DNA from 3 places in the Janthinobacterium sp. KBS0711 genome. Region 1 is predicted to be linked to each of the others. Evidence: predicted binding sites of a transcription regulator. Region 1 holds the regulator's gene; each other region holds the start of a gene.

Evidence for each region. The regulator NrdR, encoded in region 1, represses ribonucleotide reductase genes. The targets are predictions, from matches to a motif close to CACNANATNTNGTG.
Region 2: a site for NrdR is predicted at 5,887-5,900, ahead of VM94_RS11450 (ribonucleoside triphosphate reductase). Genes of this name have one in related genera too.
Region 3: a site for NrdR is predicted at 5,349-5,362, ahead of VM94_RS15610 (ribonucleoside-diphosphate reductase subunit alpha). Genes of this name have one in related genera too.

Annotation. Positions count from the first base shown of each region.
Region 1 covers NZ_LBCO01000007.1:75,315-83,015, forward strand. The annotation lists gene pal (peptidoglycan-associated lipoprotein Pal) at 56-577, opposite strand; gene tolB (Tol-Pal system beta propeller repeat protein TolB) at 621-1,889, opposite strand; gene tolA (cell envelope integrity protein TolA) at 1,895-2,914, opposite strand; gene VM94_RS04150 (ExbD/TolR family protein) at 2,963-3,403, opposite strand; gene tolQ (protein TolQ) at 3,419-4,108, opposite strand; gene ybgC (tol-pal system-associated acyl-CoA thioesterase) at 4,154-4,555, opposite strand; ZMP/ZTP riboswitch at 4,839-4,963, shown strand; gene glyA (serine hydroxymethyltransferase) at 5,075-6,322, shown strand; gene nrdR (transcriptional regulator NrdR) at 6,466-6,927, shown strand; partial or broken gene pilV (type IV pilus modification protein PilV) at 7,159-7,701, shown strand, end outside.
Region 2 covers NZ_LBCO01000020.1:31,392-44,748, forward strand. The annotation lists gene VM94_RS11435 (Pls/PosA family non-ribosomal peptide synthetase) at 1-3,052, opposite strand, end outside; gene VM94_RS11440 (anaerobic ribonucleoside-triphosphate reductase activating protein) at 3,201-3,905, opposite strand; gene nrdD (anaerobic ribonucleoside-triphosphate reductase) at 3,898-4,095, opposite strand; gene VM94_RS11450 (ribonucleoside triphosphate reductase) at 4,092-5,840, opposite strand; gene VM94_RS11455 (hypothetical protein) at 5,964-6,374, opposite strand; gene ubiU (ubiquinone anaerobic biosynthesis protein UbiU) at 6,536-7,573, shown strand; gene ubiV (ubiquinone anaerobic biosynthesis protein UbiV) at 7,701-8,597, shown strand; gene ubiT (ubiquinone anaerobic biosynthesis accessory factor UbiT) at 8,617-9,144, shown strand; gene VM94_RS11475 (heavy-metal-associated domain-containing protein) at 9,176-9,487, opposite strand; gene VM94_RS11480 (substrate-binding periplasmic protein) at 9,690-10,559, shown strand; gene aspT (aspartate-alanine antiporter) at 10,821-12,503, shown strand; gene aspT (aspartate-alanine antiporter) at 12,558-13,357, shown strand, end outside.
Region 3 covers NZ_LBCO01000024.1:659,390-669,603, reverse strand. The annotation lists gene VM94_RS15645 (MacB family efflux pump subunit) at 1-312, shown strand, start outside; gene VM94_RS15640 (ABC transporter substrate-binding protein) at 465-1,454, shown strand; gene VM94_RS15635 (hypothetical protein) at 1,522-2,061, opposite strand; gene VM94_RS15630 (cytochrome C assembly family protein) at 2,393-3,196, shown strand; gene VM94_RS15625 (PP0621 family protein) at 3,193-3,453, shown strand; gene VM94_RS15620 (sigma 54-interacting transcriptional regulator) at 3,573-4,646, shown strand; gene ampD (1,6-anhydro-N-acetylmuramyl-L-alanine amidase AmpD) at 4,624-5,235, shown strand; gene VM94_RS15610 (ribonucleoside-diphosphate reductase subunit alpha) at 5,628-8,579, shown strand; gene VM94_RS15605 (ribonucleotide-diphosphate reductase subunit beta) at 8,804-9,955, shown strand; partial or broken gene VM94_RS28245 (ribonucleotide-diphosphate reductase subunit beta) at 10,048-10,214, shown strand, end outside.

The sequences.
Region 1 (7,701 bases):
GCCTATGACTGGCCAGTTAGGTAAGCGCCAATGCTGCCGCGCTCACCTGTCAACATCAATAAACGATGTCAGCGCGGCGGTTTTCTGCCCATGCTGCTTCGTTGCTGCCTTGTGCTTTAGGCTTTTCTTTGCCCAGCGACACGGCTTCCATTTGGCCTTCTGGCACGCCCAGGGCTGCCATCGACTTGCGCACGGCTTCAGCACGTTTCTGACCCAGGGCCAGATTGTACTCAGCGCCACCGCGTTCATCGGTGTTACCTTGGATCAGGATCTTGCGGCTAGGCGTTTTCACCAGGTAGCCAGCGTGGTTTTGCACGACTGGGGTGTCCGCTTCGCGCACGACGTATTTGTCGAAGTCGAAGTAGATGCTGCGGTTAGCCAGCACGCCTTTTGGATCGTCCAGTGGATCGACCGATGCGGTCGTTACTGGCTGAACTTGACGGGTGTCAACTGGAGCTGCGACTTTTTCAGGAGCGCGCTCAACCACTGGGGTCTCGGCTACTTTGACTGGGGTGCTGCAGGCGGACAGCAGAGCTGCGGTAGCGGCGATGAAAGCCAAACTTTTAAAGTTACTCATTTTTATTCTCCGGGTCATGGTTAAAGGTGAAACTGTACAGCATTTACTTCATAAAAGGACCCCAGGTGGGCTCCTTGATATTGCCAGCTTGCGTAGTCAAACGCTGTTTGACGCGGCCATCCACCGATACCACTGCCAGCGACTTGCGTCGTCCGGATTCGGTCGCGTACATGATATATTTCCCGTTGGGCGAAAAGCTCGGTGATTCGTCGTTGGCGGTGTCCGACAGGCGCAGTTCCTGGCCACTAGCCAGGTCGAGCGCGTAGAGCTGGAAATTGCCGTCGCGACGGGAAATATAAGCAAGTGTCTTCCCGTCGGACGAAATCCGCGGGCTGATGTTGTAGGAGCCGCCAAACGTCACGCGCTTGGCTTCGCCGCCGCTGGCCGACATGCGGTAGATTTGTGGTCCGCCGCTGCGATCGCTGGTGAAGTAGATGCTTTGGCCATCGGCCGAGAATTGGGGTTCCGTATCGATGCCGCTGCTGGTGCTGACGCGGCGCAAGCCGCTGCCGTCGGCATTGACGGTGTAGACCTGGGTATGGCCATCGCGCGACAGGGCCACGGCCAGGCGCGAGCCGTCCGGGCTCCAGCTCGGTGCGGAATTGCTGCCTTTTTCATTCGATACGATGGTGCGCTGGCGCGTCACCAGGTTTTGCACGTAGACGATGGGCTTTTTCTTTTCAAACGACACGTACGCGACCTTGGTGCCGTCCGGCGACCAGGCAGGCGAAATGATCGGCTCGTTCGAGCGCAGGGCGACCTGGATGCCTTCGCCATCGGCGTCGGCCACTTCCAGGCGGTATTCGCGGCCCGATTGCGTGACGTAGGCGATGCGCGTGGCGAACGCGCCCTTGACGCCCGTCAGCTTTTCATAGATGTCGTCGGCGATCTTGTGCGCCAGCAGGCGGTTGAACTGCGGCGCGGCCGCATTGTTCATGCTGGAAATCTGCGCGCCCTTGATGGTGTCGAACAGCTTGTAGCGCACGTCCAGGCGGCCATCGGCCATGCTTTGCACGGTGCCGGCCGCCAGCGCGTCGGCGCCGCGCGACTTCCACTGTTCATAGCTGACGGGTGCCGTTTCCGCTACGGGCGCATCGGCGTCGATCAGCTTGAACACGCCGCTGCGCGCCAGGTCGGCCTTGATAATGCCGGACAGCGATTGCGGCGCCGCCGATTCATTGACGAAGCTGGCGACAGCCACCGGGATCTGGTTGCTGCCGATCCCCGTAATCTCCACGCGCAGCTGCGCCTGGGCGCTGGACGCTCCCAGCACCAGGCTGGCGCAGAGCACGACATAGCTCATTTTTTTCATGGTCATCATTTAGGCAAATCCTTCATCTCGAATATGAGTTCAATCTCGCGTTCCACGGTGCCGTCTTTTTTCTTCGGCAGTGGCGACGATTTATTAATGGCGTTTTCCACCGAGCTGTCATACGCCGGCAGGCCGCTACTTTTAATCTTTCGGACCGAAATAATTTCCCCAGTTGGCAGTTGCTCGATCTTGAACACGGCGCGCGGGTTGCCCGGCACGTCCGTGCTACCGCTGTACGCGATATTGCTCTTGATCTTGCTCGTCAGGGCAGCGACATAGCCGCTGTCCTTGCGTGGCGCGGTCGCTTTCGCGGCCGTGCCCGTCGTGCCGGCGCCCGCCGCACCCGTGATGCGGCTCATTTCCGCAGCGCGCGCCTTGTCGGCGGCTTTTTTCTCTTCCGCTGCTTTTTTCGCCTTGGCAGCTTTTTCCGCCGCCGCTTTTTTCTCGGACAGTTCTTTCTCGGCTTTTTCTTCCGCCGCTTTTTCTTTCTCTTTGGCCTGCTTGGCTTTCTCCAGCTTGTCGGCCTTTTCTTTTTCCAGCTTTTCAGCCTTGTCTTTTTCTTTCTGCTTCTGTTTTTCCAGTTCGCGCTTTTCTTCCTCGCGTTCCTTTAATTCCTGCTTGCGGCGCTCTTCCGCTGCCGCTTTCTCTTTTTCTTCCTTCAGTTTGGCCTTCTTGCGCTCAAGGGCGATCTCCGCCTCGCGCAGGTCGACCTTCGGCTCGGGCGCGGCCACCGGCGGCGGTGGCGGCGGAGCCGGCTGTTCCACTTGCGGTTCAGGCGGCGGGGCCGGTGTCGGCTCCGGTTCCGTCGCCACTTCGGGCGGCGGCGCGGCCGTCTGCACTTTCATGTCCCACACTTCCGCTTCGACGGCGACAGGTTCCGTATTTTGCCAGTGTACGCCCACCCACAGGAAAAACAGCAGCCCAAGGTGCATCGCCAGCGCCAGGCCCAGCGAGGGCCAGCGGCTGCGTTCGCGCGGCACGCTGTAGGGCTTGCCGAGTACATGGTCGATTTGTTTGTTCTGCAAAGTCTAGTCTATCTAAAAACGGTCAAGTCTGGAAACAGGACGCTGTGCTTACTTGGTGGCCAGGCCGACGCGGGTAATGCCCATCTTTTTCGCTTCCGAAATGAGCTGGATCACATCGTCGTACTTGCTTTCCTTGTCGCCCGCGATCATCACGGGATAGTCCGGATTGGTTTCGTGCAAACCGCGCAGCTTGCGCAGCAGGGCGTCGCGGTTCGGTTCCGTTTCCGGCGACAGCTGTTCCTTGCCGATGACGCCGATCGACAGCGAACCATTCGGTTTCAGCACGATCTGAATATAGTCATCGGGCGGTTTCGCCGACTTTTCCGCGTTGGGCAAGTTCACCACGCTGGGATTGTTCGACGACGGCATCACCATGAAAATGATCAGCAGCACCAGCATCACGTCGATATACGGCACGACGTTGATCTCGGACTTGAACTTGCGGCCACGGCCGCCGCGCATGCCGCCGCTATTGAATGAGGAACCCATGGACGCTGCTCCCTCTTAGCGCGACTGGCGCTGCAAGATGTTGGAGAATTCCTCGACGAAGCTCTCGAAGCGGATCGCCAGGCGGTCGATGTCATGCGAAAAACGGTTGTAGGCGACGACGGCGGGAATCGCGGCGAACAGGCCGATGGCGGTGGCGATCAGCGCTTCGGCAATGCCGGGCGCGACAGCGGCCAGGGTCGCTTGCTGCACGTTGGCCAGGCCGCGGAAGGCGTTCATGATGCCCCAGACGGTGCCGAGCAGGCCGATGTACGGCGAGACGGAACCGACGGAAGCGAGGAAGGCCAGGTGCGATTCGAGCACGTCCATTTCACGCTGGAAGGCTGCGCGCATGGCGCGGCGTGCGCCGTCGAGCACGGCGCCCACGTCCAGCGCTTCGCGCGAACCGTAGGAAGCCTTGCCCTTGATGAATTCGCCCATGCCGGCGTCGAAGATGCGGGCCAGCGCGCCGCTCTGGTCGCGGTTGCCGCTGGCGTTCTGGTGCAGCGCATGCAGGTTGCCGCCGGCCCAGAAGCTGCGTTCGAATTCGATGGTTTGCTTGCGCGCCTGGCGCACGGCAAACATCTTGCGGAAAATGTAGGTCCAGCTGGTCAGGGAAATCAGCAGCAGCAGGGCCATGATCAGTTGCACGATCAGGTGGGCATTGGTGATGAGCGCGAGGAAAGAAAGATCTTGTGTAACGTTCATTGGCTGGCAGTCTGTTGGGTGAATTATCCGGGGTGGCGGGTGGGGTCAGGCGGCGCGCATGCGGGCCGCGACTGCATCAGGCACGGCGCGCGGACGCAGTGCCGAATCGACGCAGCCGATCTTGACGCGCGCCGTGTTGAGCAGGCGGTCGCCGCACCAGGCTTGTTGCAGGAAAACGATGGAGGCGCGCCCCATTTTTTCTATACTTAAGGTTAATCTTACCGTGTCATCGAGTCTGGCTGGCGCATGATAGTCGGCGTTGACGCTTTTGACAACGAACATCGCGTCATGCTGCTCCAGCAATTCCTGCTGGCCCACGTCGATGGCGCGCAGCCATTCGGTGCGCGCGCGCTCGAAGAACTTCAGGTAATTAGCGTAATAGACGATGCCGCCGGCGTCGGTGTCTTCATAGTAGACACGTACGTTCCAGGTAAAGACTGAAGGCATGTTTATTGCGCCAGTAGTGAGATTGAGCAACATTTTACGCGATTTTTCTTCTTGTGACTGTGGGCGCTTGCTGGAAAGCCATGCAAAAGCTGCATATAAGTTGCACCGCAGCATTGTAAAACGGAGGGCTGCAATGGCAAGCCCCGTAACATACGCTTACATGCATGAGCAAAGTTTACATCCAGCTTAAGACGCCGGACCGGCGCTGCCCGGGCGGCGATTATAGCGGCACGCTTGCATTCCTTGCTCAATTTGGGCACTTAACTTACAATTTGCATTCCATTACGTCTCACGTGACTGGCGAAAAGTCGGGCGATCTCCATGAGTGGCGATCGGCAAACCGGCGAAAGGTGGGCACCCACCGGGAAACGTGAGATTTTTCATCAGCCGTTCGCCTGGGTAGCCACTATGGAAAAGCACGAAGAGGCTGCCTGTCCAATGTTGTTATTCACTTAACGCCGGCTCCCCTCATTCGATCCAATCTGCCAGTACAAGCACCCTCATACTTGGAGTTTTTACATGTTTGCAAAAGATCATACCCTCGCCAACGTCGATCCTGAATTGTTCGCCGTCATTCAAAAAGAAAACACGCGCCAGCACGACCACATCGAACTGATCGCGTCGGAAAACTACACATCGCCAGCCGTAATGGAAGCGCAAGGCTCGCAGCTGACGAACAAGTACGCCGAAGGCTATCCAGGCAAGCGCTACTACGGCGGCTGCGAGTACGTCGACGTGGCCGAGCAACTGGCCATCGACCGTGTCAAGCAATTGTTCGGCGCCGAATGCGCGAACGTGCAGCCGAACTCGGGCTCGCAAGCGAACCAGGGCGTATTCTTCGCCATGCTGAAACCAGGCGACCTGATCATGGGTATGTCGCTGGCCGAAGGCGGCCACCTGACCCACGGCATGCCGCTGAACATGTCCGGCAAATGGTTTGACGTCGTTTCCTACGGCTTGACGGCGGAAGAAGACATCGACTACGATGCAATGGAACGCCTGGCCCGCGAACGCAAGCCAAAGCTGATCATCGCCGGCGCCTCCGCGTTCTCGAAAAAGATCGATTTCGAACGCTTCGGCAAGATCGCCAAGGAAGTTGGCGCCTACTTCATGGTCGACATGGCCCACTACGCCGGTCTGATCGCCGCCGGCCTGTACCCGAACCCGGTGCCGTTCGCCGACTTTGTCACCTCGACCACGCACAAATCGCTGCGCGGCCCGCGCGGCGGCATCATCCTGATGAAGGCCGAACACGAAAAAGCCATCAATTCGGCCATCTTCCCTGGCATCCAGGGCGGCCCGCTGATGCACGTGATCGCCGGCAAGGCCGTTGCCTTCAAGGAAGCGCTGAGCCCTGAATTTGTTGAATATCAGAAGCAAGTGATCAAGAACGCCGATGTGCTGGCGAAAACCCTGATCAAGCGCGGCCTGCGCATCGTTTCCGGCGGCACCGAATCGCACGTCATGCTGGTCGACCTGCGCGCCAAGAACCTGACGGGCAAGGAAGCCGAAGCCATCCTCGGTTCCGCGCACATCACTTGCAACAAAAACGGCATCCCGAACGACCCGCAAAAACCATTCGTCACTTCGGGCATTCGCCTGGGCAGCCCGGCGATGACGACGCGCGGTTTCAAGGAAGCGCAAGCGGAAGAAGTGGGCAACCTGATCGCGGACGTGCTGGACAATCCGCATGACGCCGCCACCATCGAGCGCGTGAAAGCGGCCGTGAAAGTGCTGGCCGACGCGCACCCTGTGTACGCTGCATAATTATTTGTCCAGAATGTGTCATACAGAGTAAGATTCTGTATGACACATTCCTTCGTGCCCAAGGGCGCCCGGAGTGATTCGGGCGCCCTTTGTACAAGGACGGTGATTTCCCGTAATTATTACTATAAAGTTGTAGCCAGCCCATGAAATGTCCATTTTGCCAGCACGGCGACACCCAGGTTCTCGATACGCGCGTATCGGAGGAAGGGGATGCCATTCGGCGCCGCCGCCGCTGCGGCAAATGCGACAAGCGTTTTACGACTTACGAGCGCATTGAACTTATCATGCCGGCCGTCGTCAAAAAGAATGGCAGCCGGACGGAGTTCGCTGCGGATAAGTTGCGCGGCAGTTTGATGCTGGCCTTGCGCAAGCGTCCCGTCGCGGCCGCCTCCGTGGATACGGCCATCGCGTCCATCCAGGAAAAACTGCTGACCAGCGGCTTGCGCGAAGTTGATTCCGGCTATATCGGCGAACTCGTCATGCAGGAACTCAAGCGCCTCGACAAGATCGCCTACATCCGCTTCGCCTCCGTGTACAAGAATTTCGAAGACCTGGCCGAGTTCCAGGATGCCATCGCCGAAGTGGGGCAGGCGCGCAAGCCCTGACCTCACCTTCTTGTTCACCTTGTTGAAAACGGGGCCGGTTTGCGCCCCGTGTTCACCACGCCAGTGTTCGCCCGGCAAGCGGACTGATTAATCCCAACGCTGTTCTTCCCACCTTTCGCCGTACTGTTTGCGCCAGCGCAGACCCGGCTTTTTGCGCGCGCCTATCTTGTAGCTGGGCCGTGCGTCCGTGCGGCTCCAGTCCTGGTTTCATTCTGTCCGCAGGAGAAGCTCATGCACAGCGGCGCGCGTGGTCTCATGGGTGGCAGCAGCCTCGTCGAGGTGCTCGTGTCGCTGCTGCTGTTGGCGCTGGGCCTGTTGGGCGCCAGCATCCTGCAATTGAACTCCCTGCGCGCGCGCCATGAGTCGGCGCTGTTGTCGGCGGGCGTGCAACTGGCGGCCGGCATGGCCGAGCGCATGCGCGCGAACAGCGTGCTCATGAATGGCCCCGATACGGGCAATTCCTACCTGAACGTGGCGTATGCGGCGGCGGACGAGGCCGAAGCGGGCGGCGGTGCGCCGGACTGTTTTGGTACTGCCGCCTGCAGCGCGGCCGAACTGGCGCAATTCGATATCGCCGAATGGAAGCAGCGGCTGCATGCGGCCTTGCCCGGCGCGCGCCTGCATATCTGCCGCGACACTTCCGCATGGAATGCCGCCGCCCAAGGCTTGCAGTGGGCGTGCAGCGGCGGCAAGGGCGCGCCCATCGTCATCAAGCTGGGCTGGCGCGCCCGCTTGCCCGATGGCTCGCCCGCCGTGAATGCGGCAGGCGAGTCG
Region 2 (13,357 bases), on a different contig from region 1:
CCGTGGAAATCTCGGCGCCCTTGCCGACCTTGGCGCCCAGCAGGCGGTACCAGTACGGCGCGTACACGGTGGCGTAAATGCCATGCAGGACGTTCAGGCTCGATTCCTGGATATGGCTGACCAGCCATTTGGCGCAATAGATATTGCTGTGCACGGGCGAGCTGCCCGGCTTCAAGCGGGGCAGCGCGCCCCAGCGGATGGCGGCTGACAGCAGGGCCGTCAGCACGATCAGCACGGCGCTGGCGGGGAAGGCCAGCAGGAAGTAGCGGGCCAGCTGGGTCGTCACGTCGCGTCCCTGCAGCCACGGCATCATTTCGCGCTCGTCGAACCAGTCGATCAGCACGAAGCTGGGGAAGACGGGCATGAAGAACAGCACGGCGATGAGGACCATGCCGAAGCAGAAGAACACGGTTTCGCCCGTCAGGCGCAGGCGCGAGACGGCGGGGCGTGGCGGCTGGCTGGCAGGGTCAAACGCGCCAACGTCGCGCGCGGGAGAGCCTGTGTACACGCGCCCGGCCGGTACCGCCGCGCCATCGGCCAGCGCCGATTGACCTTCCAGGTGGCCGAAGGCGCCCACTGTGGTATTGCCTTCCATGATCGCGTAAGAGCTGATGCAGGCGTCGTTGCCGATGCTGATCTGGCCCAGCAGCAAACGGCCCCGTTCGACCCGGGCGTTTTCAAAGTTGACGGCATTGCCCACGCTGACGTTGTCGCCGATGGACAGCAGGTCGGGCGCGCGCAGGGTCATCGAGCCGATGACGACTTCCTTGCCCACTTTCGCGCCCAGCGCGCGCAGCCACCAGCTATTGAGCGACGAGCCGCTGAGCAGGTAGGCGGGCGCCGATTCGACCAGGCGGTCGGCCAGCCACCAGCGGTAGTAGGTGACGCCCCACAGCGGATAGCTGCCCGGCTTCAAACGTCCGGCGATCAGCCACTTGCCGGCAATCGCAATGGCAAATTCGGCCAGGGTCGCCAGCAGGAACACCCCGATCGAGGCGGCGATGGCGCGCGGCACGGTGTCGCCCGTGTCGCCCGTGAAGAAGTGATAGGTGAAGAACGGCGCCATCCACTGCGCCATGCGCAGGGTGACGAGGCCAGGCACGGCCGCCGCCTGCGCCGCGCCGCAGATCCAGCGCTTCCACGTCGATGGCGGCCTCCATTCCGCTTCCGGTGTGGCCAGCGCCGGTGCTTCGTTCAGCACGGCGGCGATCTTGCCGATCTGCCGGTTCTGGTAAATGTCGCGCACCGTCATGTGGGCGTAGGCCGGATCGGCGCGCAGGGCGGAGGCCAGGCGTGCGGCCAGGAAGGAATGGCCACCGAGGTCGCTGAAAAAGTCCAGCTGGCGCAAGATGGCCTGGCCCGGGAACAGCTTGGCCAGCGCCGCGAACAGGGCCGCTTCGGCCGGCGTTTCCGGTACGTCCGATTCACCCGCTTCGCCAGGCGGCGGCGCGGACAGGGGCATGGCCTTCAGCGCCTTCCGGTCGATCTTGCCGGAGGTGAGGCGCGGCATCAGCGGCAGCAATTCAAAACGGCCCGGCACCATATATGGCGGCAAGTGCAGGTTCAAGGCCGCGCGCAGGGTTTTCGCGGCCAGGGCCTCGGCCGGCGCCTCGTCGCTGCCGACGATGTAGGCCACCAGCTGGTCGATGCCGTCATCCTTGCGTAGCAGGACGGCCACCGTGCCTACGCCCGTTTGCTGCGCCAGCACGGCTTCGATCTCTCCCAGCTCCACGCGGAAGCCGCGAATCTTCACCTGGTCGTCGGCGCGGCCCAGGCACAGCACCTGGCCGTCAGGATCGATGCGCGCCAGGTCGCCCGTGCGGTACAGGCGCGCATCGTCGGGCCCCGTGCTCCAGGGATTGGGCAGGAATTTTTCCACCGTCAGGTCGGGCCGGCCCAGGTAGCCCTCGGCCAGGCCGGGACCGATGATGCACAGCTCACCCGTCTCGCCGCGCGCCAGCAAAGTCAAGGGATGGTTTTCCCCCGGCTCGGCCACCTGCAGCACCAGCAAGCCGTAGTTGGGCAGCGGCGTGCCGATGGTCACAGGCTCGCCGGGGCGCAGGCGCGCCAGGCTGCACGAGACGGTCGCTTCCGTGGGACCATAGGTGTTGAACATGGCGCGGCCCGGGCGCGACCAGCGCTCGACGAGCGACTCCGGACACATCTCGCCGCCCAGGTTGATCAGGCGCAGGCTCGGTACTTCCTCGGCGAACAGGGCCAGCAAGGTTGGTACGGCGTGCAGCACCGTCACGTGGTTGTCGGCCAGCGCGCGCGGCAGCGCTTCCGGGTCGCCCGAAATCTCCTTGGGCCCCAGCCACAGGGTGGCGCCCACCAGGTAGGCGATCCAGATTTCCTCGAACGACATGTCGAAGGCGACGGAAAAGCCCTGGTAGACGGTGTCGGACTGCGCCACTTCCAGCACGGCGTTTTCGCTGCGCAGGAAGTGGCAGATGCTGCGCTGGTTGATCAATATGCCCTTCGGCTTGCCCGTGGAGCCGGATGTGTAGATCACGTACGCCGGGTGTTCGGGCAGCACGGCGCCGCGCGCGGGCAGCTGTTCGCCCGGCGTGGCGGGGGCCAGCAGGCTTTCCGCCGTCCATACGGGGCGGCCGATGCCTGCCTCGGCCAGGCGCGGCGCGAATTGGGCGCAGCTGACGACACCAAAACCGTTCGCGTCATCGAGGCACACCTGCAGGCGCTCGACGGGCGTGTCTTCGTCGACGGGCAGCCAGGCGGCGCCCGCCTTGGCGATGGCCGCCTGCATCAGCAGCAAATGGGCGCCGCGCGGCAGCCACAGTCCCACGATGTCGCCGGGCTTGACGCCGGCCGCCACCAGGCGTGACGCGGCCAGGCCCGCCTGGGCATCGAGCTGCGCATAGGTGGTGCGGCGCGCGCCGTCGATCAGGGCGATTTGCTCGGGGCAGCGGCGGGCCGTCGCTTCCAGCAGGTCGGCCAGCACTTCCTCGCGCAGCAGATCCGGTCGCGGCGGGCCGTACAGGATGTCGGCGTGGGTGGAAGGGAGGCCTGGACTGACTGCGGTGAAATCGTTCATGGATGACGCTTATCTGTAATGCGGAGTGAGGAATCAGATGGGCTGCGCGTGGTGCGCAGCACAGTTGATACATTACAGCACGCAAGACATTTCAGCGTTGCAGAACGGGGAATTTTGTGAAGCTTTCAGCAATTATGTGGCTGCAGGCTCAATTGCCATGATTACGGAATGTAAAACGGGGAAACATGGCGCCGATTTGCGCCAGAACAGGCGCCGATGGATAGCCGTGCAGGGTGCGGCCGGACAGCGCCGCGTCCAGGCAGCCTTCGGCGCGGAACTGCTGCAGCACGTAATTGTCGACGCCTTTGGCGGCCAGGGCGCTGGCCAGGGCCAACAGCTGTTCGTCCGGCAGCAAGTCGGGGTGGGCGGTGGTGCGGCATTCGTAGGCGACGCCGCTGGCAAGGATGGCGTCCAGGCAGGCGCGCGCGGGGTCGCCGCTGCCGGCCACGCGGGTCACATGACGATAGTCGGCAAACGGCGCCTTGATGTCGAAGCCCACCCAGTCGACCAGGGGCAGCACTTCCTGCAGGCGCTGCGGATAGATGCAGGCCGTGTGCAGGCCGATGCCGAATCCCAGCGCCCTGACGTCCTGCATGGCGCGCCCCAGCGCCGGGTCCATGCTGGCTTCGCCGCCGCTGAAGACGACCGCGTCGACCAGGCCCACGCGGCGGCGCAGCCAGGTCAGGACGTCCTGCCAGGGCATGGCGCCTTCCGGCGTGCGCGCCTGCAAGTGCGGATTGTGGCAATAGCCGCAACGCCAGGGGCAGCCCTGCACGAACACCACGGCCGCCAGCTTGCCCGGATAGTCGGTGGCGGAAAAGGGCGTCAGGCCGCCCACTTTCAACTCAGCCATGGCAGGCGGGCTGGCCAACCCGGGCGCTCGCTTCCGTAAAGTACTGGCGTTCTTGGAATTCGCCCTGCTTGCCGATATTGAACGAGGCGACGGGGCGGTGGTAGCCCATCACGCGGGTCCAGATTTCGCAGCGCTGGCGTTCCGTGTCGAGCAGGGTGATGGCGGGAGTGAAGTCGGGACGTGCATTCATGGCGTTTCCTTGAGTGGGTGAGCGAGATCGGACTGCTTGCGGGCGATCAGTTCCGCGTCGCAGGTGGGACAGAATTCATGTTTGCCGGCCAGGTAGCCGTGGCGCGGGCAGATGGAAAACGTGGGCGTGACGGTGATGTAGGGCAGCGAAAAGCGGCTCAGCGCGCGTTTTACCAGCTCGCGGCACGCATTCGCATCCGACAGCGCTTCCGTCATGTACAGGTGCAGCACCGTGCCGCCCGTGTATTTGCGCTGCAGCGCATCCTGCAATTCCAGCGCCTCGAACGGGTCGTCCGTATGGCCGACGGGCAGTTGCGACGAATTCGTGTAATACGGATTGTCGACGGTGCCCGCCTGCAGGATGGCGGGATAGCGCTTGCGGTCTTCGCGGGCGAAGCGGTACGTCGTGCCTTCGGCCGGCGTCGCTTCCAGGTTGTACATGTGGCCCGTCTCTTCCTGGAATCGCACCATGCGGGCGCGCACGTGGTCGAGCAGGCGCACGGCCAGCGCATGGCCTTCCTGTGTCGTGATGTCGTAGGCGCCGGCGCTGAAATTGCGGATCATCTCGTTGATGCCGTTCACGCCCAGGGTGGAAAAGTGATTGCGCAAGGTGCCCAGATAGCGCTTCGTGTACGGGAACAGGCCTTGCTGCATCAGTTCCTCGATGGTGCGGCGCTTGATTTCCAGGCTGGTCTTGCCCAGCTCCAGCAGGCGGTCCAGGTCGGCCATCAACGCTGGCTCGTCGCCGCGCCACAAGTGGCCCAGGCGCGCGCAGTTGATGGTGACCACGCCCAGGGAACCCGTCTGCTCGGCGGAACCGAACAGGCCATTGCCCCGTTTGAGCAGTTCGCGCAAGTCCAGCTGCAAGCGGCAGCACATGGAACGTATCATGTTCGGCTTGAGTTCCGAATTGATGAAATTCTGGAAGTAGGGCAGGCCGTAGCGGGCCGTCATCTCGAACAGGCGTTCCGCGTTCTCGCTATGCCAGTCGAAATCCTCGGTGATGTTGTAGGTGGGGATGGGGAAGGTGAAGACCCTGCCCTTGGCGTCGCCCGCCATCATGATCTCGATGTAGGCGCGGTTGATCATGTCCATTTCCGCCTGCAGCTCGCCATAGCTGAAGTCCATCTCCTGGCCGGCGATGACGGGAATCTGCTCGCGCAAATCATCCGGGCAGACCCAGTCGAAAGTGAGGTTGGTGAACGGCGTCTGCGTGCCCCAGCGCGATGGCACGTTGAGGTTGAAGATCAGCTCCTGCATGTACTGGCGCACGTCCTCGTAGCGCAGGCTGTCCTTGCGGATGTAGGGCGCCATATAGGTGTCGAAGGAGCTGAATGCCTGCGCGCCGGCCCACTCGTTTTGCAGCGTGCCGAGGAAATTGACGATCTGGCCGATGGCACTCGACATGTGTTTCGGCGGGCCCGATTCGATCTTGCCCGGCACGCCATTCAAGCCTTCGTGCAGCAGGGTGCGCAGCGACCAGCCGGCGCAATAGCCGGCCAGCATGTCGAGGTCGTGGATGTGCAGCGCCGCTTCGCGGTGCGCCGCGCCCACTTCCGGCGGATACACCTGGTCCAGCCAGTAATTGGCGATGACCTTGCCCGACACATTGAGTATCAGGCCCCCCAGCGAGTAGCCCTGGTTGGCGTTGGCGTTGACACGCCAGTCGCGCCGGTCCAGGTATTCATTGATGGACGCGGCGACATCGACCTGGCCGCGTGATGGAAGAACTGCATTCGTCGTCATGAAACCTCCAATAAACACAACATGCGGTGTTTTTATGGAGATTAATCACTAAATATAGTGGCGTCAAAGGGCGCGTGCAGTTGCGTGGCGAATCCTTGATGCAGGTGAAAAAAGCGTCCCCGTTTACTTTTTCGCGCGGCCCTGGCGCAGGAGGAAGCCGCTCAGGCCAAGGTAAGCGGCGCCGCAGACGGCGATGCTGACGACGGAGGCGGGCAGCACGTGCGCCCAGATTTCCCGCGCCGAGAAGGTGCTCCAGCTGGCCACGCGCGCGTCGAACGTCACGTAGTTCGCCAGCAGCCAGTAGACGGCCAGCAGGCCTGTGCAGATGGCGGCCTGGCGCAGCACGGGCATGGCGCGGCGCGCGAAGACGGCTTGCAGGAACAGCAGCAGCACGCCGGCCCAGACGCCCAGCGCCTCGGGCGACAGCACGGAGAGCGCCTCGGCGTCGTAGCCTTGCGCGGGGGCGGCCCACTGCACTTGCAGCACGGTGAGGAACAGGGTGAGCAAAAAAATCAGCAGCGGTTTGCGGGGCATGGCGGCAATCGGTGAGGGAGAAAAGTGGGGCATTTTACAGCCAGGTCAAGCAAGTTGAACGCGCGCCAGCCATGCATGCATTCCTTCACCTGCGTCAAGGACTGGGCGGTATGGGCGGGGCTATAGTCTGCACCCTGAGCCGCTACAGGACTGTGAACACCATGATGCTTGAATCAACCACCGCCACCCGCGTGGCCGGACCGCTGGAACTGGTCTGCCCCGCCGGCAGCCTGCCTGCCTTGAAGGCGGCCATCGACAACGGCGCCGACACCGTCTACCTGGGTTTTCGCGACGCCACCAATGCGCGCAATTTCGCCGGCCTCAATTTCGACGAGAAGGCCATCGCCGAGGGTGTGCGCTACGCCCACCAATATGGGCGCAAGGTGCTGCTGGCGCTGAATACCTATCCGCAGCCGCACAACTGGGCCGTGTGGCGCAGCGCCATCGACCGCGCCGCGCAGGCCGGCATCGACGCCATGATCGTGGCCGATCCGGGCCTGATGGCGTATGCAAGCGAGCACCACCCGCAACTGCGTTTGCACCTGTCCGTGCAGGGCTCGGCCACCAACTACGAAGCCATCAATTTTTACCATGAGTACTTCGGCATCGCCCGCGCCGTGCTGCCGCGCGTGCTGTCGATGGCGCAGGTCGAGCAACTGATCGCCAAGACGGAAGTCGAGATCGAGGTCTTCGGCTTCGGCAGCCTGTGCGTGATGGTCGAAGGGCGCTGCGCGCTGTCGTCGTATGCGACGGGCGAGGCGCCGAACACCCACGGCGTGTGCTCGCCGGCGAAATCCGTGCGCTGGCTGGAAACGCCGAACGGTCTCGAATCGCGCCTGAACGGCGTGCTGATCGACCGCTACGCACCGGGCGAAAACGCCAGCTATCCCACCCTGTGCAAGGGACGTTTCGAAGTCAACGACGAAGAGTATTACGCCATCGAGGAGCCGGCCAGCCTGAACACGCTGGCGCTGCTGCCGCAGCTGATCGCCATGGGCGTGCGCGCCGTGAAGATCGAAGGACGCCAGCGCAGCCCCGCCTACGTGGCGCAGGTGACGCGCGTGTGGCGCGAAGCGATCGACGCCTGCCGCGAAGGCAATGCGCGCTACGCCGTCAAGCCGGCCTGGATGGCGTCCATGGACAAGCTGGCCGAAGGCCAGCAGCACACTCTAGGCGCCTACCATCGCTCCTGGAAATAGCAAAACCTACTGCGCGTCCCGGGGCGTGGCCTGCGATGCTCGCTGTGCTCTAGCACAGCTGCGCTTCTCGGCCTCGCCGCGAACCGCTCGCTACGGTTTTGTAAACTTTAAAAATACTGGAAAAGGCATGTTAAAACTCTCTTTGGGCCCTTTGCTCTACTACTGGCCGCGCGCCACCGTCTTCGAGTTTTACCAGCAGATCGCCACCACGGCCGTCGATATCGTCTACCTGGGCGAAACCGTCTGCTCGCGCCGGCACGAGGTGCGCCTGGCCGACTGGCTCGATATCGCCGACATGCTGGCCGCCGCCGGCAAGGAAGTGGTGCTGTCGACGCAGGCGCTGATCGAGGCGGGCGCGGAACTGGCGACCCTGCGCCGCATCACGGGCAATGGCCGTTACGGCGTCGAGGCCAACGACATGGGCGCCGTGCACTGCATGGAAAAGGGCACGCCCTTCGTCGCCGGTCCCCATCTGAACCTGTTCAATGGCCCCAGCCTGCAATTGCTGGCGCGTCTGGGTGCGCGGCGCTGGGTGATGCCGCTGGAAATGGGGCAGACGGCGCTGGCCGAGATGCAGCGCCAGAAACCGGATGGGCTGGAGACGGAGGTATTCGCCTACGGCCGCATGCCGCTGGCGTTTTCCGCGCGCTGCTTCACGGCGCGCAACCGCAACCTGCCGAAGGACGATTGCGGCTACAGCTGCCTGGAAGAGCCGGACGGCCTGCTGCTGCGCACGCGCGATGAAGTGCCGTTCCTTGTGCTCAACGGCACGCAGACGCAGTCGGCCCTCGTCTACAACCTGGTGCGCGAGCTCGAGGCCATGCGCGATATGGGCGTGTCCGTGGCGCGCATCAGCCCGCAAGCCATGCATACGGAACAAGTCATCGCCATCTTCGACCGCGCCCGCCGCGGCCAGGTCAGCGGCATCGGCGCCCAGGCCCAGCTGGCCGCTTGCCAGCCGGCCGGCGCCTGCGACGGCTACTGGCACGGCCAGCCCGGCATGGAACAGCACGCCGCCCATTGAACGCATCGAAAGGAAGCACATGCAAGATCAACTGGAAAGATTGCCCGTCCCGGCCAAGCCTCCTCTGAGCAAGCCGGCCGTATCGTACCGGCTGCCCGAACCGCTGGCCGAATTGCTGTCCAAGCTGCCGCCGTATCCCGCCTCGTGGCTGTTCGTGCAAGGCTTGAACCGCCTGCTGGCGCCGCAATTGCCCGACGACGTGCGCTGCAGCCTGGAAGGGCGCAGTCTTCGCTTGCGCCTGCTGGACGCGGGCATCGCCTTCGATTTCGAGTGGCAGGGAACGGTGTTCGTGGCCGAGCGCTATGTCGACGTGCCGGACCTGTGCATCGCCGCCAGCGTGCATGACTTGATGCTGCTGGCGCGGCGCCAGGAAGATCCGGACACCCTGTTCTTCAGCCGCCGTTTGAGCCTGGAAGGCGATACGGAACTGGGCTTGCTGTTCAAGAATACGCTCGACGCCATCGAGTTGCCGCCGTTCGACCTGCAGGCGCTGGGACCGCGCCGCGTGCTGGCGCACCTGCGCGACCGGGGCGCGCGGGGAGGGTAAGCGGGAAGGTGGCGGCGCGCAGTGGCGGCACTCAGTGGCGGCAGTGGCCGCAGGCGCCGCTGCATGAGGCCAGCTGTTCTTCATCCGTCGCTTCGCCCATGAAGCCGGCGTCGTTGACGGCGGCCAGCAGGCGTTCCTGCGTGGCCAGCTTTTCGTCGAATTGCACCGTGGCGCCGTGGCGCGCCAGCGAGACGCAGACGGTGGCCACGCCCGTGACGGCTTCGAGCGCGCCCGTCAGCCTGTCGGCGCAGCCTTCGTGATCCATTCCAATAATATTCAAGCGCGCTGTCTGCATGGGTTCCTCTTGTTTTTCAGATAAAAAAACAGCGTAGGCGAGGGGCATGCATGCCGTCCAGAGCGGCACGCAGGATTTATTTTCTATTTGCGGTTTTATTGATCTGGATTAATTCCGACCCCTGCTGTCCAGCGCTGAAAGCGCTGTTGTTTTGTACACAGTTTCCATATTCGAGTCGACAAGCGTGCTCTGCTGCGTGATACTGTCATTCTGATAAGAACGCTGATGAAAGCGCTGGAAAGGAGGGCCCATGCAGCGCCGCCCCCTGCTCAAGCTTGCCGCCCTGTGGCCGTTGGGCGCCGCCGCCGCCGGCAAGTCGTCGCCGCTGCCGCTCGTGTATCCGCGCCACCAGGCGATTGATGATCCGCAACAAGGCTATGTGACGGCCTTGCTGCAACAGGCGCTGGCCCGTTCGGGCCAGGCCTATGCCTTGCGCCGCTCCGCGCTGCGCATGGTGCAGACGCGCGCCATGCAGGAAATCGCCACGGCGTCCGGCAGCGTCGATGTCGTCTGGACCATGACGAGCCGCGCGCGCGAAACGCAATTGCTGCCGGTGCGCATCCCCATCGACCGCGGCCTGATCGGCTGGCGAGTGGCCCTGATCCACGCGCGCCAGCCGCAACTGCTGCGCGACGTGCGCAGCATCGCCGCACTGGCGCGGCTGTCGGCCGGCCAGATGCGCGACTGGCCCGACTCCGTCATCCTGCAGGCGAATGGCTTGCGCCTCGATACTTCGAGCACCTACGAAGGCCTGTTCCAGCAACTGGCGGCGGGGCGCATCGACTACTTTCCCCGCTCCGTGATCGAGGCGCAAAGCGAGCTGGCCAGCCATGCGCCATTGCCGCTGGCGCTGGACACTCACCTGGTCATCCGCTACCCGGCCGCGCTGTATTTTTTTGTCGGTAGGCACCGGCCGGAACTGGCGCGCCACATCGAGACCGGGCTGGAGAAAATGCTGGCCGATGGCAGTTTCGCGCAGCTGTTCCAGCGCCATTTCGGTCGCCTCGCGCAGGGCCTGAAGCTGTCCCATCGGTACGTGCTGGAATTGGCCAATCCCGACTTGCCGGAAGAGACGCCGCTGCTGCGCAAGGCACTTTGGTACCGTCCAAAACATTACTAATAGTTTTATTGATCAGTGTCAAACAAGCGCTTCAATCGTGCGCACGATGTTTGATGAAACGCAAGGCGAGTTCAACAGAACACCTGTTGACACTTGTAAAATTTTCACCGAACATAATTCCACGTTGCAACATTTTGCAAGCACAAGCTGCCATGGCAATTGTCGTGCAGGACCCGTGCGCCCGTTCAAAAGCCAGCCGCCGCCAGCCGCCGAACGTTCTGTTCCCTTGTAACCATCCGTTATCTTTTCGAAGGTTTGCCCATGCTCGAGTCGATCACGTCGGTATTGCACCAGGTGCCGGAGCTGGCCCTGTTCCTGGCGCTGGCGTTGGGCTATGCGGTAGGGCAAATACGCTTCGGTCCCATCCAGCTGGGCGGCGTGTGCGGCACCCTGATCGCCGCGCTGCTGATCGGCCAACTGGGCATCACCCTGGACGCCAGCGTCAAGAACGTCTTCTTCATGCTGTTCATCTTCGCCCTCGGCTATGCGGGCGGTCCCCAGTTCTTTGCCAATCTGAATGCCAAGGGTTTGCGCCTGGGCTTGCTGTGCCTGATCGAAGTGGTGGTGGTGCTGGCGCTGGTGCTGCTGGCCACGCGTTTCCTGGGCCTGGACCAGGGCACGGCGGCCGGCATGATGGCGGGCGCGGCGACGGAATCGGCCGTCGTCGGCACGGCCACGGACGCCATCTCGAAACTGGCGCTGCCGGCCGCCCGCATCGCCGAGCTGCAAGCCAACGTCGTCACCGCGTATTCCATCACGTACATCTTTGGCTTGATCGCCATCGTCATCGTCACCAGCCAGATTTTTCCGCTCCTGCTGCGCGTCAACCTGCGCGAGGAAGCCGATAAATTGTGGGAAAAGATGGGCGGCGCGCAAACCGATGGCGACGGCGTGCAGGCGACGCCGGACATGGTGGGCCGCGCCTACCGCATCAGCCGGGGCGCGGGGCGCCGTCTCGATGCCTTGCAGCATATTTTCGCGGGCCGCGCCAGCATCACGCGCGTGCGCCGGCATGGCAAGGTCTTGCCGCTGGAACCCGCACTGCGCCTGCGCAGCAACGACGAAGTGCTGGTGATCGGCCACCGTCCCGCGCTGGTGGCGGCCGAAGCCATCCTGGGCGAGGAATTTGCCGACACGACGGGCTTGAACATGGCGGTCTCCGCCGTCGAAGTGGTGCTGCAGCAGGCTTCGCTCGTCGGCCAGCCCCTGCGCCAGCTGGCCTTGCCGTCCGGCGTGCACGTGGCGGCCGTCGTCCGTGGCGAGCACAGCATGCCGCCGCTGCCTGACCTTTCACTGCAGCGCGACGACGTGCTGCGCCTGTACGGCACGACGGAAGGGCGCCAACTGAACACGGCGTTGGCCGCCATCGGCAAGCGCGTGCCCGCGGGCGACCGCAGCAATATCGTCTACGCCAGCATCGGCATCGTGCTCGGCGTGTACATCGGCGGCTTTTCAGCCAAGCTGGGCGGCATTCCGTTTTCGCTGGGCACGGGCGGCGGCGCCTTGCTGACTGGCCTCGTGTTCGGCTGGTACCAGGCGCGAAAACCGGGCATGCCCGGCATCCACCCCAGCGCGCTCGACATGATGAAGGATATCGGCCTGGCCACCTTCATCGCTTGCGTGGGCCTGGCGTCGGGACCGCAGGCGATCGACCTGATCCGTCAGTACGGGCTGTCGCTGCCGCTGATGGGCGTGTTGATCGCCGTCGTTCCCGCCTCGCTGTCCCTGCTGGTGGGCCACTTTTTCCTCAAGCTGGAAGCGCCAGTGCTCCTGGGCGCCATCGCCGGCCAGCAGTGCAGCACGCCGGCCCTGTCCGCCGTGCAGAACGCGGCCGGCAATTCCACGCCCTTGCTGGGCTACACGATTACCTATGCCATCTCGAACGTGGTGCTGCCCCTCTTGGGGCCGCTGATCGTGGCCCTGGCCGGCTCCGTCCACGCGTGAAGCACGCAAGAGCACAAGCAGTAAAGAATTCCTTCAACATGAAAGGCGGTCCGCATGGAATGGTTGCATGAGTTATTCAAGAAGTCGCCTGAAATTGCCTTGTTTCTCTCCCTGGCAGCGGGTTATTACATCGGCAAGATCAAGTTCGGCTCGTTTCAGCTGGGCGGGGTCGCCGGTTCACTGCTGGTGGCGGTACTCGTCAGCCAGGTAGGCGTCGCCATCGATCCTGGCGTCAAGTCGGTGCTGTTCGCGCTGTTCATTTATGCGGTCGGCTATGAAAGCGGGCCGCAATTCTTCAATTCGCTGGGGCGCCAGTCCGTGCGCGAAATCATCCTGGCCGTCGTGCTGGCCGTGACGTCGCTGATTACGGTGGTCATCCTGGCCAAGATGTTCGATCTGGACAAGGGCCTGGCGGCCGGCGTGGCGGCGGGCGGCTTGACGCAGTCGGCCATCATCGGCACGGCCGGCGACGCGATCACCAAGCTGGGCCTGGCGGCCGAGGAAGTGGCGCGCTTGCAGGGCAACGTGGCCGTCGGCTATGCCGTGACGTATGTGTTTGGCTCGTTTGGCGCCATCATCGTCTGCGTCAACATCTTGCCAAAGCTCATGGGGCGTACCATCCGCGAAGATGCGATCAAGGCGGAAACGGCGCTGCAAGCGGGCGTGCAAGTGCTGGGACCTGGCCAGACGCCGGCCGCGCCTGACTTGATCGGCCGCATCTACGACGTGGGCCCCGGTGCCGGGCGCTCCGTGGAGGAGATCGAAAGCGCCAATCCGAACACGGCCATCACCATCGAGCGCGTGAAACGCAATGGCCAGATCATTGACGTCAGCCCGGACCTGGTGCTGGCGGC
Region 3 (10,214 bases), on a different contig from region 1:
ATGCTGATGACGGTGCGCGAGCGCACGCGCGAAATCGGCATCCGCATGGCGACGGGCGCGCGCCGGCGCGACATCCTGCGCCAGTTCCTCACGGAAGCCGTGCTGGTGTCGGTGGTGGGCGGCGTGGCCGGCATCGTAGTCGGCGTGACGGTGGCCGGCTTGCTGCTGGTCTGGGACGTGCCCGTGATCTTTTCCCTGAGCGCCATCGCCGGTGCGTTTGCCTGCGCCGTGGTGACGGGGCTGGTGTTTGGCTTCATGCCGGCGCGCAAGGCGTCGGGACTTGATCCGGTCGTGGCGCTGGCGGGACAGTAATAACAGGCAGTAATAACAACGCCGGCAGCGTGGCTGCCGGCAAAAAAATGTTGCCCTGGCTCCAACACGCGGTACTATCTCCTGATAATAAAAGCAGTGTTTCGCGTAGTTTTGCCTTTGCGGGCACACACCAACCACCACAGGAGAACCCGATGCAGAAAAAATCAACTTTGAAGACCGGTATCGCCGCCGCCCTCATGCTGGCCTTCGGCATGGGCGCCGTGCAGGCGCAGGCGCAGGAAGTCGTGCGCCTGGGTAATTTGAAATTCGCCCATTACGGCGCCGTGTCGTACATCAAGGAAATCGCGCCCAAGTGCGGCATCAAGGTCGAAGAGCATATCTTCGCCAAGGGCCTCGACGTGATGCAGGCGATTATCGCGGGCGAGCTGGACGTGGGCGCGACGGCGTCCGAAGCGGCCATTTCCGGCCGCGCCGGCGGTGCGCCGATCTATGTGGTGGCCGGTTTTGCCAAGGGCGGCGCGCGCCTGGTGGGCGGGGCGGGGCAAAAGATTACCAGTGTCAAGGAACTCAAGGGCAAGCGCGTGGGCGTGACGCGCGGCGGCATCCAGGAAGTGCTGCTGCTGGCCGAGCTGTCGCAGGCGGGCCTGACGTATTCGGAAACCAAGGGCAAGGACGTGCAGCTGGTATTTCTCGCCTATGCCGACTTGAACCAGGCGCTGATGGGCAAGAATATCGACGCCATGATGCAGTCCGAGCCGCAGTCGTCGCAGGCGATCAACAAGGGTTTCGGCACCGAAGTCATCAAACCGTACGATACGCCGATCGGCGAACCCGTGCGGACCATGGTGATGACGGAAAAATTCTACAAGGAACGCCGTCCCGTGGCGGAAAAGTTCATGCGCTGCTTCGTCGAAGCCACCAAGACCTTTATCGACAACAAGGCGACGGCGGAAAAATATGTGCGCGAAGTCGTGTTCCGCGGCCAGATCACGAAGGATGACTTCGACGACGCGATCAGCAATTCGCCGTATTCGTACGACATCTCGCCCGAGCATATCCAGATCACCACGGATGTGATGGTGAAAACGGGCGTGGGCCGCATGACGAAGCCGCCCGTGGCCAAGGACTGGGTCAAGACGGACTTGCTGGAGCAGGCGAAAAAGAGCCTGAACGTGAAGTAAATCAGGCAGCCATGAAAAAACCTCCGCACCAGCGATGGCGCGGAGGTTTTTTTGTGGAGGAGTGGCTTTAGCGGGCGTTAAAACCCATCCAGCCTTTTTCCGTCTGGCGGAAGCTCAGCGTGTAGATGCGGGTCAGTTCATCGCCCTTCTTCAGTTGGCGGCTGATGATGGCGCCGTAATTGTTTTGCACGAGCTGGTCCGACCATTGCATCAGGTTGTCGAAACGCTCGGCCGTCATCGCCGCCTGGCGCGCCAGCAGCGGCGCGGGAATCGCCTTCTTTTCCTGTTGCTGCACCCAGAAGTCGCGGAAGACCTTGTTTTCGCCGTTCATGCCGCGCGCCATCAGGCCCAGGCCCATGGTCATGCCCACGGAGCCATCCGTCTTTGCCTGCGCCTCGAGCTTGTCGGCCACGTCGGCCAGCAATTCCAGGTAGCCCACCTTGGCGCGCAGCACGGCCGAGCCCTTGATTTCATACTGTTCGTTCTCTTTCCAGCCGTTGAGCTTTTCCAGCTTCGCGATGTCGAAGTACTCCTTGTACAGGTCATAGCTCTGGACGGATGTGCGGAAATACTCTTCGTACGTGGATTGGGAAGGCGCATCTTTCATGCAGCCGCTTAATATAGTGCAGGCAGCCAGCAGGAGACAGGTCCAGGACATTTTTTTGAAAGAGAACATGGCGGTGGGGGCGAGTGGCGAAAGGTGAAAGATTGTTGCTCTATGGACATAATTATAGGACTGCCTCATCCAGATGGCAACGTGGCCGTGACGCGGCGGCAGTGTGCCGCAGGAAAGATTGCTGAAATCTTGAGGCTGCGCCACCCCGCCGCGGCCGAGGCGCGATATCATGGCAGGCTTGCGGTATCGGCTGGCGGCAAATTGCCTGCAGCCCATACTGCCGCTTGAATCGCGCTTGCCGGCTATGGTGTAAACTTAAACTATGCAGATCTATTTCTTTTTCATTGCCGCCCTGTTGTACGCGGCGTGCGCAGTGCTTCCCTCGTCCCGTGCCCGGCTCATTGCCGGCCTGACTGGCGTCGCCTGGCTGGCGCACGCCGCCACCCTGTGGTTCGACCTGATGGCGCCGGGCACCTTGCGCTTTGGTTTTTCCGCCATGCTGTCGGCCGCGCTGTGGGTTTCGGTGGGCGCCTACTGGATAGAGAACCGCAATTTCAGCCTGGATGGCCTGCGCCGCATGGTCATGCCCAGCGCCGTCCTCGCCATCGGCCTGGCCTGGGCCTTCCCTGGCAGCCAGGTCAGCATGGAAGGCAAGTCGGCCGTCTTCGGCTGGCATATTGCCGTGGCCGTGCTCGCCTACAGCACCCTGACGATTGCCGCCTTTCACGCCGTGCTGATGGCGCTGCAGGAATCGCGCTTGCATACGCGCAGCGAAAGCCGTGGCTTCATCGGCACGGCGCTGGACCAGCTGCCAGCCTTGCTGACGATGGAAAAGCTGCTGTTCCGCATGATTGGCCTGGGTTTTATTTTGCTCAGCCTGACCGTGCTGTCGGGCATCGTGTTTTCTGAGCAACTGTTCGGCAAGGCCTTGAACTGGGATCACAAATCCGTGTTTACCATGCTGTCGTGGCTGCTGTTTGCCTCGCTGCTGGCAGGCCGGCGCTTTCGCGGCTGGCGCGGCAAGACGGCCCTGAGCTTTACCCTGGCCGGTTTCGCCACCTTGCTGCTGGCCTATGTCGGCAGCCGTTTTGTACTGGAAGTGGTTTTACACCGAGGATTCGCATGACACGTGTTTTATTCTGGCTGGCGCTGGTGTTCCTGGTGCTGTTTGCGATCCGCAGCAAGATCCGTGGCATGCAGCAGCGCGCCCGCGCGCAGCAGCAACAGCAGCCGAACCCGTTTACGCCGCCCGGCCGGCCGCAGGAATTGCCTGATGCCGAGCTGATGCTGTGCTGCGCCCATTGCGGCGTGTATTACCCAGCCTCGGAAAACGTGCAGGCCAAGGGTCACGATTACTGCAGCCACGCGCACGCCACCTTGTAAGGGCAGGCCGGCAGGTTCGCGCGCGTTGCTCATCCGTATCGTAACGTCCTCCGGCATCCGTCCGGCGTAGCATCTGCAGCAGGCGGTTCGTCGCCGCCATTGCGGAAAGGCGCGCCTCCATGTCCCGTCCCAGTCCCAGCCAGCATCCTGCCGGCGATATGCCGCCGGCGCCGCAACTGAGCGGCAACTCGCTGCCCATGCAGGCGCTGCGCGCGCAGATCGGCCGCATCGCCCGCTGTGGCGCGCCGGTGGCCATCCGCGGCGAATCGGGCACGGGCAAGGAACTGGCGGCGCGCGCCATCCATGCCCAGGGCGCGCGCGCCAGCTTCCCGTTTATCGCCGTCAACTGCGGCGCCATTCCCGAAGCGCTGATGGAGGCGGAATTCTTCGGCTGCCGCCCGGGCGCCTATACGGGCGCGCTGCACGAGCGCCAGGGCTTGTTCCAGGCGGCCCACGGCGGCAGCCTGCTGCTCGACGAAGTCGACGATCTGCCGCTGGCCATGCAGGTAAAGCTGTTGCGCGTGCTGCAGGAGCACCGCGTGCGCAAGCTGGGCGGCAGTAGCGACGAAGCCGTCGACGTGCGCATCCTGTGCGCCAGCCAGCATGGCCTGGCGCGGGGCGTGGCCGCCGGCACATTCCGCCAGGACCTGTTTTACCGCCTGAATGTGATCGAGCTGGTGTTGCCGCCGCTGCGCGAGCGGCGCGGCGATCTGCAGGTATTATGTGAGGTGATTCTCGCGCGCCTGTCGCCACGCCGGACCGTGAGTCTGGCGCCGCCCGTTCTGGCGGCCCTGGCCGCGCATGCGTTTCCCGGCAATGTGCGTGAACTGGAAAACGTGCTGGAGCGGGCGCTGGCCTTTGCCGACGGCGGCGTGATCGCGCTCGACGGGCTGGTCTTGCCATCGGCGGCGGGCGACATGCCCTTGCGGGCGCCGCCGGCATTGCCGGACTTGCCGGAACGGCAACTGTGCCTGCCAGGCATGGCGGCGCATGGCGTGGCCCCCGTCCTGCCGCTGGACGTGTATTTGCGCCAGGCCGAGCGCGACATGATCATGCTGGCGCTGGTGCAGGCGCGCTACCACCGCGCACGGGCGGCGCGCCAGCTGGGCTTGAGCGTGCGCCAGTTGCGTTACCGCATGCAGAAATTGACGATACAGGAAGCTTTACTTGATGAGCGGATGGACGATAGATGAAGACGGCTGGTGCGACGGCGCGCTGCGCTATGACTCGCCGCACCACGATGCGCGCCCGGACGGTGCGCAAATCGACTTGCTGGTGATTCATAACATCAGCTTGCCGGGCGGCCACTTTGGCGGGCCGCATGTGTCGGACTTGTTTACGGGCCGGGTAGATTATAATGCCGATCCTTCTTTCGCCGACCTGCGTGGCTTGCAGGTATCGGCGCACTTTTTTGTGCGGCGCGATGGTGCGTTGTTGCAATATGTTTCTACTGATCAACGTGCCTGGCATGCGGGCGCGTCCATGTTCGAAGGACGCCCGCAATGCAATGGCTATTCCATCGGTATCGAAATGGAAGGCGCGGACGACGTGCCCTTCCAGCAGCGGCAATACCATGTGCTGGCGGCGCTGACGGCGGCGCTGGTGGCGCGCTACGGGCTGTCCCAGGTGCGCGGGCACGAGCATATCGCGCCGGGGAGAAAGACGGATCCGGGGCCATTTTTTGACTGGCATTTTTACCAAGTATGCTGGCTGGAAACCCTGCGCGGGCAGCCTGCGTTAGCGCTTACTTCGCGGGGATTGGGCTTTCCATCCATGCCCTGAAAAGTCAACCGAAATCGTATATGAAAATACAAAAAATTACGCCAACGGATGCCGGAAAACTATTGCATCACCCTCCGATGGGTACTACAATTAGTGCAGAAGTTGGACGTAAAGACTATATGTAGTGCCATCACAGACGTTTTCAGAATTATTGTCAAAGCTACCCGGATTGCTGATAAAGCACTGGAACTGGCGGTTTATCACCCTTGATCGTGTTTCGCGCCAGCCGGGCAGTGCGGTGTGGCGAGATGGATTCTGACACTGTTTTATGCATTATTAATTTACTATTTAGCAACAAATATCTGAAGAAACCCTGACCATCGGGCGTTCTATTCAACAACACACGCGGCAGCAAAACTGCAGGCTGACTTTAGCTGACAACGGGAGCTTCAATGCAATCACCACAAGATATTTCCATCCATCCAACGCCAGTATCGCCAGCGCCAGGCGCGGCCAACAGCGTGGCGAGCACGGGCGCGGCATTGGGCGACTATCGCATCATCCGCCGCAACGGCGCGGTGGTGGCATTTGAGCCTTCGAAGATCGCCATCGCCATGACCAAGGCGTTTTTGGCCGTTAACGGCGGCCAGGGCGCAGCCTCGGCACGCATCCGCGAACTGGTGGAGCAACTGACGGACGGCGTCGTCGCCGCGCTGGTGCGCCGCCATCCGGGCGGCGGCACCTTCCATATCGAAGACGTGCAAGACCAGGTGGAACTGTCGCTGATGCGTTCGGGCGAGCACGACGTGGCGCGTGCCTACGTGCTGTACCGCGCCAAGCACATGGAAGAGCGCCGCTTGCAGAAGGAAGCGCAAGGCGCGTCCGCGCAAGTGACCGCGCCCCAGCTGAACGTCACCGACAACGGCGTGCGCCGCCTGCTGGACATGCAGGAAGTGCGCGACCTGATCAACGCCGCCTGCGCCGGCCTGGAAAAGCATGTCGATGCCGACGCCATCCTGGCTGAAACCGTGAAAAACCTGTACGACGGCGTGCCTGTCGAAGAGCTGCACAAGTCGGCCATTCTGGCGGCGCGCGCGCTGATGGAAAAAGACCCGGCCTACAGCCAGGTCACGGCCCGCATCCTGCTGCACACGGTGCGCAAGGAAGTGTTCGGCAAGGAAGTGCCGCAAGCGGCCGCTGCCGCCGAATACCTGACCTATTTCCCGCAATACATCGCCAAGGGTATCGCCGCCGAGCTGCTGAACCCGGTACTTGCCAGCTTCGACCTGGAGCGCCTGGCGAAAGCCATCGTCGCCGACCGCGACTTGCAGTTCGGCTACATCGGCCTGCAAACCCTGTACGACCGCTACTTCCTGCACATCCAGGACGTGCGCATCGAAATGCCGCAAGCGTTCTATATGCGCGTGGCCATGGGCCTGGCGCTGAACGAAGCGGACCGCGAAGCGCGCGCCATCGAGTTCTACAGCCTGCTGTCCTCGTTCGACTTCATGAGCTCGACGCCGACCCTGTTCAACTCGGGCACCCTGCGCTCGCAGCTGTCGTCGTGCTACCTGAGCACCGTCTCCGATGACCTGGAAGGCATCTACGACGCCATCAAGGACAATGCGCTGCTGGCCAAGTTCGCCGGCGGCCTGGGCAACGACTGGACGCCAGTGCGCGCCCTGGGCGCCCACATCAAGGGCACCAACGGCAAGTCGCAAGGCGTGGTGCCGTTCCTGAAAGTGGTCAACGACACGGCCGTGGCAGTCAACCAGGGCGGCAAGCGCAAGGGCGCCGTCTGCGCCTACCTGGAAACCTGGCACATGGACATCGAGGAATTCCTCGACCTGCGCAAGAACACGGGCGACGACCGCCGCCGTACGCACGACATGAACACGGCGAACTGGATTCCCGACATGTTCATGAAGCGCGTCATGGAAAAAGGCGATTGGACCCTGTTCTCGCCGTCGGACACGCCAGACCTGCACGACAAGGTCGGCAAGGCCTTTGAACAGGCTTACCTGGGCTACGAAGCCAAGGCCGCCGCCGGCGAAATCCGCGTCTTCAAGAAGATTGCCGCGCTGGACCTGTGGCGCAAGATGCTGTCGATGCTGTTTGAAACGGGCCACCCATGGATCACGTTCAAGGATCCTTGCAACATCCGCAGCCCGCAGTCGCACGTCGGCGTCGTTCACAGCTCGAACCTGTGCACGGAAATCACGCTGAACACGGGCCCTGACGAAATCGCCGTCTGCAACCTCGGTTCCGTCAACATGCCGGCGCACATGAAGGAAGGCAAGCTCGATCACGTCAAGCTGGCCAAGACCATCCGCACCGCCATGCGCATGCTCGACAACGTCATCGACATCAATTACTACGCCGTCGACAAGGCGCGCAATTCGAACATGCGCCACCGTCCGGTCGGCATGGGCGTGATGGGCTTCCAGGACTGCCTGCACATGATGCGCGTGCCGTTCGCCTCGGACGCCGCCGTATCGTTTGCCGACACCTCGATGGAAGCCGTCTGCTACTACGCCTACCTGGCGTCGACGGAACTGGCCGAAGAGCGCGGCCGCTATGAGTCGTACGCCGGCTCGCTGTGGGACCGCGGCATCCTGCCGCAGGATTCGGTGAAACTGCTGGCCGAAGAGCGTGGCGGCTACCTGGAAGTCGATGCCTCGTCGGCCATGGACTGGACGCCGGTGCGCGAACGCATCGCCAAGTTCGGCATGCGCAACTCGAACTGCGTGGCGATCGCCCCGACGGCGACGATTTCGAACATCATCGGCGTATCGGCCTGTATCGAGCCGACGTTCCAGAACCTGTACGTGAAATCGAACCTGTCGGGCGAATTCACCGAGATCAACGGCTACCTGGTGCGCGACCTGAAGGCACGCGACCTGTGGGATGAAGTCATGATCTCCGACCTGAAGTACTTCGACGGCTCGCTGGTGAAGATCGACCGCATCCCGCAAGACCTGCGCGATATCTATGCCACCGCCTTTGAAGTGTCGCCAAGCTGGCTGGTGGAAGCGGCTTCGCGTCGCCAGAAGTGGATCGACCAGGCCCAGTCGCTGAACATCTACATGGCTGGCGCATCGGGCAAGAAACTGGACGAGACCTACAAGCTGGCATGGCTGCGTGGCCTGAAAACCACCTACTACCTGCGTACCATCGCCGCCACCCACATGGAGAAATCGACTTCCAAGACGGGCGCCCTGAACGCCGTGGCAGTCGACGGCGGCATGTCGGCCAGCGCGCAAAGCGCCCAGGCAGCGGTCGTCGCGGCAGCAGCGGTGGCCGTGGCGCCAGTGGTGGCAGCGGCAGCGGACGACGCCGATGGCGAAGCCTGCTACCTGCGTCCAGGTGATGACGGTTTCGAAGAGTGCGAAGCCTGCCAGTAAAAACCTGCTGCGCAGCCCCCTCTCGGGTTCTGTGTTGCTCACCGTACTAAAGTACGGCTGCGCTACTCGACCCGATATCGGGCTTGCTCGCGACGGTTTTTAAAAAATTTAAAGTTGTCAGCCCAGAGCGTCTGGGCTGATTCAATGTTGTCAATATCCGCATTGTCCGATTCAACGGGCCTGTTGCGGATCGCCGGCTCGCCGGCATGGAAAGGAAGAAGAATATGTCGTTGTCCTGGGATGATGAAACCACGTCGGCAGCTGTGCCGCGTCCGGCGCAGCAAGCGCCACTGGGTAATACTGAATTGAACCTGCCGGCAGGTGCCGAGCCGTCCGAAGCGAACGCCGAGCAAGTGGCGCGCCGCGTGAATGCCGACGACAAGCGCATCATCAATGGCAAGACGGACGTCAACCAGCTGGTGCCGTTCAAGTACAAATGGGCATGGGACAAATACCTGGCCGGCTGCGCCAACCACTGGATGCCGCAGGAAGTGAACATGCAGCGCGATATCGAGCTGTGGAAAAACCCGAACGGCCTGACGGACGACGAGCGCCGCCTGGTCAAGCGCAACCTGGGCTTCTTCGTGACGGCTGACTCGCTGGCCGCCAACAACATCGTGCTGGGCACCTACCGCCACATCACGGCGCCCGAGTGCCGTCAGTACCTGCTGCGCCAGGCGTTCGAGGAAGCGATCCACACGCACGCCTACCAGTACATCGTCGAGTCGCTGGGCCTGGACGAAGGCGAGATCTTCAACGCCTACAACGAAGTCAAGTCGATCCGCGACAAGGACGAATTCCTGATCCCGTTCATCAACACCCTGACCGACCCTGCGTTCGTCACCGGCACGGTGGAAAACGATCAGAAGCTGCTCAAATCGCTGATCGTGTTTGCCTGCCTGATGGAAGGCTTGTTCTTCTACGTCGGCTTCACGCAGATCCTGGCGCTGGGCCGCCAGAACAAGATGATGGGCGCGGCGGAACAGTATCAGTACATCCTGCGCGACGAATCGATGCACTGCAACTTCGGCATCGACTTGATCAACACGATCAAGATGGAAAACCCGCAGCTGTGGACGGCCGCCTTCCGCGAAGAGATCAAGGATCTGTTCATGAAGGCCGTGGAACTGGAATACGCGTACGCGGAAGACACCATGCCGCGCGGCGTGCTGGGTCTGAACGCGCCGATGTTCAAGGGTTATTTGCGCTTCATCGCCAACCGCCGCGCGCAGCAGATCGGCATCGAGCCGCTGTTCGCCCAGGAAGAAAATCCATTCCCGTGGATGAGCGAAATGATCGACATGAAGAAGGAACGCAACTTCTTCGAGACGCGCGTGACCGAGTATCAAACGGGTGGTGCGCTGAACTGGGAATAAGCCAGTACTGAAGTAAAAATACAAGGCGGGGTGCCTTATCCCGTTTTGCCGAAGCGCCGTCATCTGACGGCGCTTTTCTTTTGTGACGGAACATTTACTTGATCAACACGATCAAGATGGAAAACCCGCCGCCGTGGATGACGACCTGCCGCGAAGAGATCAAGGATCCGTTCATGAAAGCTGTGGAACTGGAATACGCATACGCGGAAGACACCATGCCGCGCGGCGTGCTGGGTCTGAACGCGCCGGTGTTCAAGGG